Regions from separate parts of the Azospirillum agricola genome, predicted to be linked through region 1. Evidence: riboswitches for the same ligand, from Rfam matches in the RefSeq annotation. Region 1 holds a riboswitch; the other holds the start of a gene.
What was found. A riboswitch is a leader RNA that binds a small molecule or an ion and turns the genes downstream of it on or off. The one in region 1 is predicted to bind thiamine pyrophosphate.
Positions count from the first base shown of each region.

Region 2: linked by a shared signal. The riboswitch ahead of JN22_RS27420 (ABC transporter substrate-binding protein) and the one ahead of thiC (phosphomethylpyrimidine synthase ThiC) in region 1 are both predicted to bind thiamine pyrophosphate.

Region 1 covers NZ_JAIFZR010000005.1:1,532,609-1,537,063, forward strand. Annotated here, with positions in the region: gene JN22_RS22285 (CorA family divalent cation transporter) at 1-375, shown strand, start outside; gene JN22_RS22290 (DMT family transporter) at 409-1,344, opposite strand; TPP riboswitch at 1,444-1,575, shown strand; gene thiC (phosphomethylpyrimidine synthase ThiC) at 1,776-3,452, shown strand; gene JN22_RS22300 (LL-diaminopimelate aminotransferase) at 3,675-4,455, shown strand, end outside.
Region 2 covers NZ_JAIFZR010000005.1:2,622,485-2,626,939, reverse strand. Annotated here, with positions in the region: gene deoA (thymidine phosphorylase) at 1-1,211, shown strand, start outside; gene JN22_RS27425 (DMT family transporter) at 1,477-2,394, shown strand; TPP riboswitch at 2,442-2,539, shown strand; gene JN22_RS27420 (ABC transporter substrate-binding protein) at 2,625-3,731, shown strand; gene JN22_RS27415 (branched-chain amino acid ABC transporter permease) at 3,733-4,455, shown strand, end outside.

The DNA of each region.
Region 1 (4,455 bases):
CTGACCCGCATGATGGACTTCCTGGGCCGCGACGAGGGCTGGAACGCCGGCAAGGCGACCCGGCGCTGGGCGCGCACCGCCCGCCAGGACGTCGCCGGGCTGGACGAGTACGCCGGCTTCCTCGCCGGCAAGGTGGCGCTGCTGCTCGACACCGCGCTCGGCCGCATCAACGTCGAGCAGAACGAGATCGTGAAGATCGTCTCGATCATCACCGTGCTGCTGTTCCCGCCGACCCTGGTGGCGAGCATCTGCGGCATGAATTTCGCGGCGATGCCGGACATGGACGAGCCGGCCGCCTACCCGTCGGCCCTGCTGCTGATGCTGCTGTCGGCGCTGCTGCCGATGATCTTCGTCCGGCTGCGCCGCTGGCTGTAGCGCGGGCCGGGGCCTCCGGTCAGCGCACCGGACTCAGCGGACCCTCGCCGACAGCACGATGCCGCCGCCGATCAGCGCCACGCTCAGCAGCACGCCGAGGTTCAGCGGCTCGTTGTAGAAGGCGGCGCTCAGCAGCAGCGCGGTGACCGGCACCAGGCAGACGATCTGTCCGGCCTGGCTGGCCGGCATGACCGACAGCGCCTTGCCCCACCACCAGTAGCAGAGTCCGGTGGCGATCAGGCAGTTGTAGGCGATGACCGCCAGCAGCGAGCCCGACCAGTGGACCGGGTGTCCCGATTCGGCGAACAGCGCCAGCGGCACCATCACCAGCGCGCTGGCGGCGATCTGCCAGAAGGTCTGGGTCCAGAAGGGCGTCCGCCACACCCGGCGGCGGTAGAGCGTGGCGCCGAGCGCCCAGCTGACCGCGCAGCCGATCAGCAGGCCGTTGCCGATCAGCGCGTTGTCGTCGCTCCAATTTACCAGCGCCGGGTTGAAGAAGACGACCACCCCGGCGAAGGTCAGCAGCGCCGCCGCGGCGCGGCGTCGGGTGATCCGCTCGCCCAGCAGCAGCAGGCCGAGCGGCAGCGCCCACATCTGCATGGTGTAGGCCAGCACCGACGCCCGGCCCGGTGAGACGAACTGCAACCCGATGTTGCTCAGCCCCATCATGCCGCCGACCTGCAACAGGCCGATCACCGCGATCATCAGCCGCTCCCCGCGCTGGGGCAGCAGGGGAAAGCGCAGGACCGGCGCCAGCGCCGCGACGCTGAGCGCGGTTCCGATCAGCCGCACGGCGCAGAAGGCGAGCGGGCCGATGTCGACCAGCGCCAGCTTCATCAGCGGCCAGTTGGCGCCCCAGAACAGGACGATCCCGGCAAGCTGCGCGTAGACCGTGGGATTCGGGCCGGTGCGGGCCGCCTCCTGTCGGGAGGCCGTGGGCCGTCCGCCCTTCACCGCTTCATCCGTCATGACCGGTCGCTCTCCCCAGGTTGCGGAGCATGCTAATTCCGCAGGCTGACAATCAGCCCTGCTTTCCTTTGACGGCAGCCGTGCATCCGTGCATCATCGCGCGCATTCCAGGGGGGTCCCGACAGGGGGCTGAGATACCAACGGCCGGGCGCGTCAGCGCATCCGGCAGCGTGGTGACCCTTCGAACCTGATCCGGGTCATGCCGGCGAAGGGAGGGAACACGCGACCGGGCCGTCCAAGGTCCCATCCGGCCGATGCATCGGTCCGTCCGCGATCCATCGCCTCCGTCTTGTCCCGGGTTTGTCCGCCGCCCAACGCCAAGACGGAGAAACCCCGTGCCAAAAGACCTCGACACCCAGACCACCGATTCGAACCGTGCCGCCGGTTCGAAGGCGTTCGACCAGAGCGCCGTCCGCCTCTCGACCGGCCCCTTGCCCGCCTCGCGCAAGCGTTTCGTCGCCGGCAGCCGCTTTCCCGACCTGCGTGTCGCCCTGCGCGAGATTTGCCTGGGCGGCGGCGAGCCGCCGCTGACCGTCTACGACGCGTCCGGCCCCTACACCGACGAGGCGGCGTCCATCGACGTGCGCGACGGGCTGGCCAAGCTGCGCCGCGACTGGATCCTCGCCCGCCGGGACGTCGAGCCGGCCGAGGGCGGGCCCCTGCGCGGCAAGCCCGGCGTCGCGGTGACGCAGATGGCCTACGCCCGCGCCGGCCTCGTCACGCCGGAGATGGAGTACATCGCCATCCGCGAGAATGTCGGCCGCACCCAGGCCATGGATACGGCGCGCGACGGCGAGGATTTCGGCGCGTCGATCCCCGATCTGGTGACGCCGGAGTTCGTGCGCGACGAGGTGGCGCGCGGTCGGGCCATCATCCCGTCCAACATCAACCACCCCGAATCGGAGCCGATGATCATCGGCCGCAACTTCCTGACCAAGATCAACGCCAACATCGGCAACTCGGCGGTGACCTCCTCGATCGAGGAGGAGGTGGAGAAGATGGTCTGGGCGATCCGCTGGGGCGCCGACACCGTGATGGATCTGTCCACCGGCGACGACATCCACCGCACCCGCGAATGGATCCTGCGCAACGCCCCGGTTCCCATCGGCACCGTGCCGATCTATCAGGCGCTGGAGAAGGTGCGCGGCAAGGCCGAGGATCTGACCTGGGAGCTGTTCCGCGACACGCTGATCGAACAGGCGGAGCAGGGGGTGGATTACTTCACCATCCATGCCGGCCTGCGCCTCGCCCACATTCCGCTGACGGCGAAGCGGGTGACGGGGATCGTCTCGCGCGGCGGCTCGATCATCGCCAAATGGTGCCTGTCGCACCACCGCGAGAATTTCCTTTACGAGCGGTTCGCCGACATCGTCGAGATCTGCCGGACCTACGACGTGGCGCTGTCGCTGGGCGACGGCCTGCGGCCGGGCTGCCAGGCGGACGCCAACGACGCCGCCCAGTTCGCCGAGCTGGAGACGCTGGGCGAGCTGACGAAGATCGCCTGGGCGCGCGACGTCCAGGTGATGATCGAGGGGCCGGGCCATGTGCCGCTGCACAAGATCAAGCACAACGTCGACAAGCAGCTGGCACTCTGCGGCGAGGCGCCCTTCTACACGCTGGGGCCGTTGGTGACGGACGTCGCGCCCGGCTACGACCACATCACCAGCGCCATCGGGGCGGCGATGATCGGCTGGTTCGGCACGGCGATGCTCTGCTACGTCACGCCGAAGGAGCATCTGGGCCTGCCCGACCGCGACGACGTGAAGGCCGGGGTGATCGCCTACAAGATCGCCGCCCACGCCGCCGATCTGGCGAAGGGGCATCCGGCGGCCCGGCTGCGCGACGACGCCATGTCGCGGGCGCGCTTCTCCTTCCGCTGGCGCGACCAGTTCGCGCTGGCGCTCGATCCCGACACGGCGATGGCCTACCACGACGAGACCCTGCCGGCGGAGGGGGCGAAGACCGCGCATTTCTGCTCGATGTGCGGGCCGAAATTCTGCTCGATGAAGATCACCCAGGAGATCCGCGACGCGGCGGAGTCGGGCATGACCGAGATGTCGGAGAGGTTCCGCGCCTCGGGCGGGGAGATCTACCAGCCGGCCGGGTGAGGCGCGGCGCCCGTCGGGGAGGGGGGCCGGAGCCCCGCCGGCGTCCGGCGGCGGTCCCCTTTCCTGGTCGAGGCGGGGGCATGGCGGCGCGGGGGCGGGCGTGCCCGCCCGCCGCGCGAGATTTGCCTCGCATCCGCCGCGCCCCGGCGGTAGAAGGTGTGTCCCGGTCCGCAGGATCCATAGGGTTGACGGCGCGACCGGATCGATTTTCCGGAGCGTCCCATGTCCAACGCCGAATTTCATCGCATCAAGCGCCTCCCGCCCTACGTGTTCGCCGAAGTGAACGCCATGAAGGCCCGAGCCCGAGCTAACGGCGCTGATATCATCGACCTCGGCATGGGCAACCCCGACCAGGCGACCCCGCAGCACATCGTCGACAAGCTGGTCGAGGCCGTGCGCGATCCCAAGACGCACCGCTACTCGAACTCGCGCGGCATCCCCGGCCTGCGCAAGGCGCACGCGGCCTACTACAAGCGTCGCTTCAACGTCGACATCGACCCCGAAACCGAGACCATCGTCACCATCGGGTCGAAGGAGGGGCTGGCCAACCTCGCCCAGGCGATCACCAGCCCGGGCGACATCATCCTGGTGCCGAACCCGAGCTACCCGATCCATCCCTTCGGCTTCATCCTGGCCGGCGCCTCGGTGCGCCACCTGCCGGTGGGCATGGAGAACGGCGCCTCGACCGACATCGACAGCTTCATGGTCATGCTGGAGCGCGCCGTGCGCCACAGCGTGCCCAAGCCGCTGGCGCTGGTGCTGAACTACCCGTCGAATCCGACGGCCGAGGTGGTCGGGCTCGACTTCTACCGCCCGATCGTCGAGTTCTGCCGCAAGCACGGCATCTACATCCTGTCCGACCTCGCCTACGCCGAGATCTTCTTCGACGGCAACCCGCCGCCCTCGATCCTGGAGATCCCCGAGGCGCGCGAGATCGCCGTCGAGTTCACCTCGATGTCGAAGACCTACTCGATGGCCGGCTGGCGCATCGGCTTCGCGAGCG
Region 2 (4,455 bases), 1.1 Mb from region 1:
CCTTCGCCATGGCGGTGTTCTTCCGCGGCATGGATCTGGGCGAGCGCGTCGCCCTGACCCGCGCCATGCGCGATTCGGGCACGGTGATGGAGTGGCGATCGCTGAACCTGCCCGGCCCGGTGATCGACAAGCATTCGACCGGCGGGGTCGGCGACAAGGTCAGCCTGATCCTGGCGCCAATGCTGGCGGCCTGCGGCGGTTTCGTGCCGATGGTGTCGGGGCGCGGGCTGGGGCATACCGGCGGCACGCTCGACAAGTTCGAGGCGATCCCCGGCTACCGCGCCAAGCCCGACAACGACCTGCTGCGCCGGGTGGTGAAAGAGGTCGGCTGCGCCGTGATTGGCGCCACCGACGACATCGCCCCGGCCGACCGGCGGCTCTACGCGATCCGCGACGTGACGGCGACGGTCGAGTCGCTCGACCTGATCACCGCCTCGATCCTGTCGAAGAAGCTCGCCGCCGGGCTCGACGCGCTGGTGATGGACGTGAAGTTCGGCTCCGGCGCCTTCATGCAGCGGCTGGAGGATGCCGAGGCGCTGGCCGAGAGCATCGTCACCGTCTCGGTCGGCGCCGAGCTGCCGGCGGTGGCCCTGCTGACCGACATGAACGAGGTGCTGGGCCGCAGCGCCGGCAACGCGCTGGAGATGCGCGAGTGCCTCGCCATCCTGCGCGGCGAGCCGGCCGAGCCGCGCCTCTACGAGGTGACGGTGGCGCTGGCCGGCGAACTGCTGGCGCTGGCCAAGCTGGCGCCGGACGCGGCGGCGGGCCGCGCGATGGCCGACCGTTCCGTGCGCGACGGCCGCGCCGCCGAGCGCTTCGCCCGCATGGTCCAGGCGCTGGGCGGTCCGTCGGATCTGCTGGAGCGGCCCGACTGCCATCTCGACCAAGCGCCGGTGGTGCGGCCGGTCTTCGCCGGGCGGGCGGGACGGGTGGCGTCCATCGACACGCGGGCGGTCGGCATGGCCGTGGTGGCGTTGGGCGGCGGGCGCACCAAGGTGACCGACGCCATCGACTTCGCGGTCGGCCTCGATTCGGTCGCTGGGCTGGGGACGGAGGTCGGGCCGGCGGGCGGGCCGAGCGCGCAGCCGCTCGCCATCCTCCACGCGCGGACCGAGGCGCAGGCCGACGAGGCGGCGGAGCGCCTGCGGCGCGCCGTCACCGTGGCCGACACCGCTCCGCCGCGCGGCCCGCTGATCGCCAAGCGGGTGTAACCATGTGGAAACAACCGCTTTATTGGTGCTGCTCGTCATGACCGGGCTTGTCCCGGTCATCCACGCGGTTTCTTGAAGCTTGCCCGTGGATGCCCGTGTCAAGCACGGGCATGACGTGGCTGGGAAGCCGAGAGCGGATTGCAGGGCCAAGTCCGGGCCAAATCCGGACCGACGCTGGGCTGATCTGCGGTTGCGGCATTGGGCGACGATGCGGCTTGCCTATAATGTGGGCAACCTCGCCATTTCCCGTTCCCCGAGTCCATTGATGACCGAAGCCGTCAAACGCGCCGAGCTGCTGCCCGCCGAGGCCGATTCGGTCCCCTACGCCGTCGGCTGTTTCCTGGTGACGATCCTGCTGTTCGCGGCGATGGACACGCTCATCAAGTTCCTGTCGGCCAGCTACCCGGTGCCGCAGCTGATGTTCGTGCGCTCGGCGGTGGCGCTGCTGCTGGTCGGCGGCTACACGATGACGCGCGGCGGCGGGCTGGCGGCGCTGCGGACCCGGCGGCCCTGGGGGCATGTCTGGCGGGCCTTTGCCGGGCTGCTGTCGATGGGCTGCTTCTTCTACGCCTTCAAGCATCTGCCGCTGGCCGAGGTCTATGTCCTGAGCTTCGCCGGGCCGCTGTTCATCACGGCGCTGTCGGGGCCGCTGCTGGGCGAGGCGGTGGGCTGGCGGCGCTGGGCGGCGGTGCTGTTCGGCTTCGGCGGCGTGGTGGTGATGGCCCAGCCCTCGACCGGGGCGCCGGTCGTCCCGGTGCTGGTCGGGCTGTGCGCCGCCCTGTTCTATGCTCTGGCGGCGCTGGCGGTGCGCGGGCTGTCGCGGACCGAGACCGCCGCCTCCATCGTCATCTACCTGCTGATGACGACGACGGTGGTCAGCGGCGTGCTGGCGGTTCCCGTCTGGATCCCGCCCTCGGCGACCGAACTGGGGCTGATGGCGACGGTCGGCGCGCTGGGCGCGGTGGCGCAGGTGCTGCTGACCCAGGCCTTCCGCCGCGCGCCGCCCTCGGTGGTGGCGCCCTTCGAGTACACCGGCATGGTCTGGGCCAGCCTGTTCGGCTATCTGGTGTTCGGCGACCTGCCGACCGTGCCGGTGTTGGCGGGCGCGATGGTGATCATCGGCAGCGGCCTCTACATCCTGCATCGTGAAACCATGAAGGACCGGCGGCGGCGCGGCGCCTGACAGGACCGCTTGACAGGATGGGGAGGGCGGCGACACTCTCGCCCCCTCGTTCACGGCTGGGGTGCCCGTCTGACGGCGGGCTGAGACCACACCCATCGAACCTGATCCGGGTCATGCCGGCGAAGGGAGCCGAGCGCGCCAACGACCCGGCCGACCGGCCTTTCCCCGACCGGCCCTCCCGTTGCCCCGTTCAGTCCTCCCGCCGCCGGCGCAGGAGGAGTTTTTCGGTCATGCGGCGCGCGGCTTTCCTTGCTCTTGGTCTTCTGGCGGCGCTGCCGGCACGGGCCGAGACGCTGTCCTTTCCGGTGCTGGTCCCGCTGACCGGCTTCCTGTCGCTGGAGGGCACCAGCCAGCGCAACGGCGCCGCGCTGGCGCTGACGGAGGCCGGCGCCAAAGCGGACGTCATCGACACCGGCACCTCGCCGGAGGCGGCGGTGACGGCGCTGGAGCGGGCGGCCGGCAACGGCAGCGTCGGCGCCGTGGCGGCGAGCATGCTGGGCACGCAGATGTTGGCGATGCTGCCGCTGGCGGCCGAGCTGAAGCTGCCGCTGGTCACCGTGTCGGGCACCGCCTCGATCACCGAGCAGGGCAATCCCTGGGTCTTCCGCTTCTTCCCCGGCGACGCCGTGACCAAGACCGCCCACGCCCGCTACGTGGTGGAGGAGCTGGGCCGCAAGCGGCCGGCGCTGATCTACCAGACCACCGCCTACGGCCAGAGCGGCAAGGCCCATCTGGAGCCGGCCTTCAAGGCGTTGGGCGCCGAGCTGGTGTTCGAGGAGGGCGTCGACCCGGCGGCCAAGGATCTGCTGCCGGTGCTGACCAAGGCGCTGGCAGCCAAGCCGGACGTGCTGGTGCTCCATCTGCATTCCGGGCCGACCGCGCTGCTGTTGAAGCAGGCGGCGGCGAGCGGCGTCACCCTGCCCATCGTCGCCGGCTCCGCCATGCACCAGCCGAGCACGGCGGCTCTGCTGGAGCCGGCCGAGCTGAAGGGTGTGTGCGCGGAGACCGCCGCCTCGCCCATTTCCGGCGGGTCGCCGGCGATGGAGGCCTTCACCGCCTCCTACCGCGCCGCCTTCGGCAAGGAGCCGGACGCCTTCGCGCTCGGCCAGTATGACGGGATGAGGATGGTGCTGGCGGCGGTGCGGGATGGCGCGAAGACAGCCGAGGACATCCGCAAGGCGCTGGCCGGCGGTAGCCACGCCGGCCTCGCCATGACCTACAAGTCGGACGGCAAGGGCAACATGGCCCATTCCGCGGTGATCGTCTGCTACGACGGCACCAGCCGCGTGCCGGCGCTGGTCAAGCGCTACAACGATGTGGCGGGCGTGGTGAAGTAGGGTGGCGACGGCGCTTCAGCTCCTGCTGAACGGGGTGGCGCTGGGGGCGGCCTACGCGCTGGTGGCCCTCGGCTTCGTGCTGGTGCTGAACGCCACCTCGGCGGTGAACTTCGCGCAGGGCGATCTGGTGATGGCCGGCGGCCTGCTGGCGGTGGCGCTGGCGCCGCTGATCCCGCTGCCGGGCATCGTGCTGCTGCCGGTGGTGCTGGTGCTGATGGCCGGGCTGGGGCTGCTGCTGGCGGCGGCGGCCTATCTGCCGCTGCGTCGGCGCCCGCCGGTGTCGGTGTTCATCAGCACCATCGCGGTGGGCATCATCCTGCAGAACGGCGCCTCCGTGCTGTTCGGGCCGGAGCCGCGCGTGGCGCCGCCGCTGTTCGGCGATGGGCTCTGGCGGATCGGCGGGGTTGCGGTGGCCGAGCAGTCGGTCGCCATCGTCGCCGTCGCCGCCCTGCTGATCGGCGTCCAGCAATGGGTGTTCGGGCGCACGCAACTCGGCCGGCGGCTGCGCGCCACCGCGCAGGATCCGGAGATGGCGCGGGCCTGCGGCGTGCCGGTGACGGCGATGATCCTCATCACCTTCGCCATCGGCACGGCCTGTGCCGGGGCGGCGGGGTTGCTGCTCGCCAACCGCTATTTCGTCACGCCGACGGCGGGCGGCGATCTGATCCTGAAGGCCTACATCGCGGTGACGGTCGGCGGCTGGGGCTCGGTGCCGGGGGCGGTG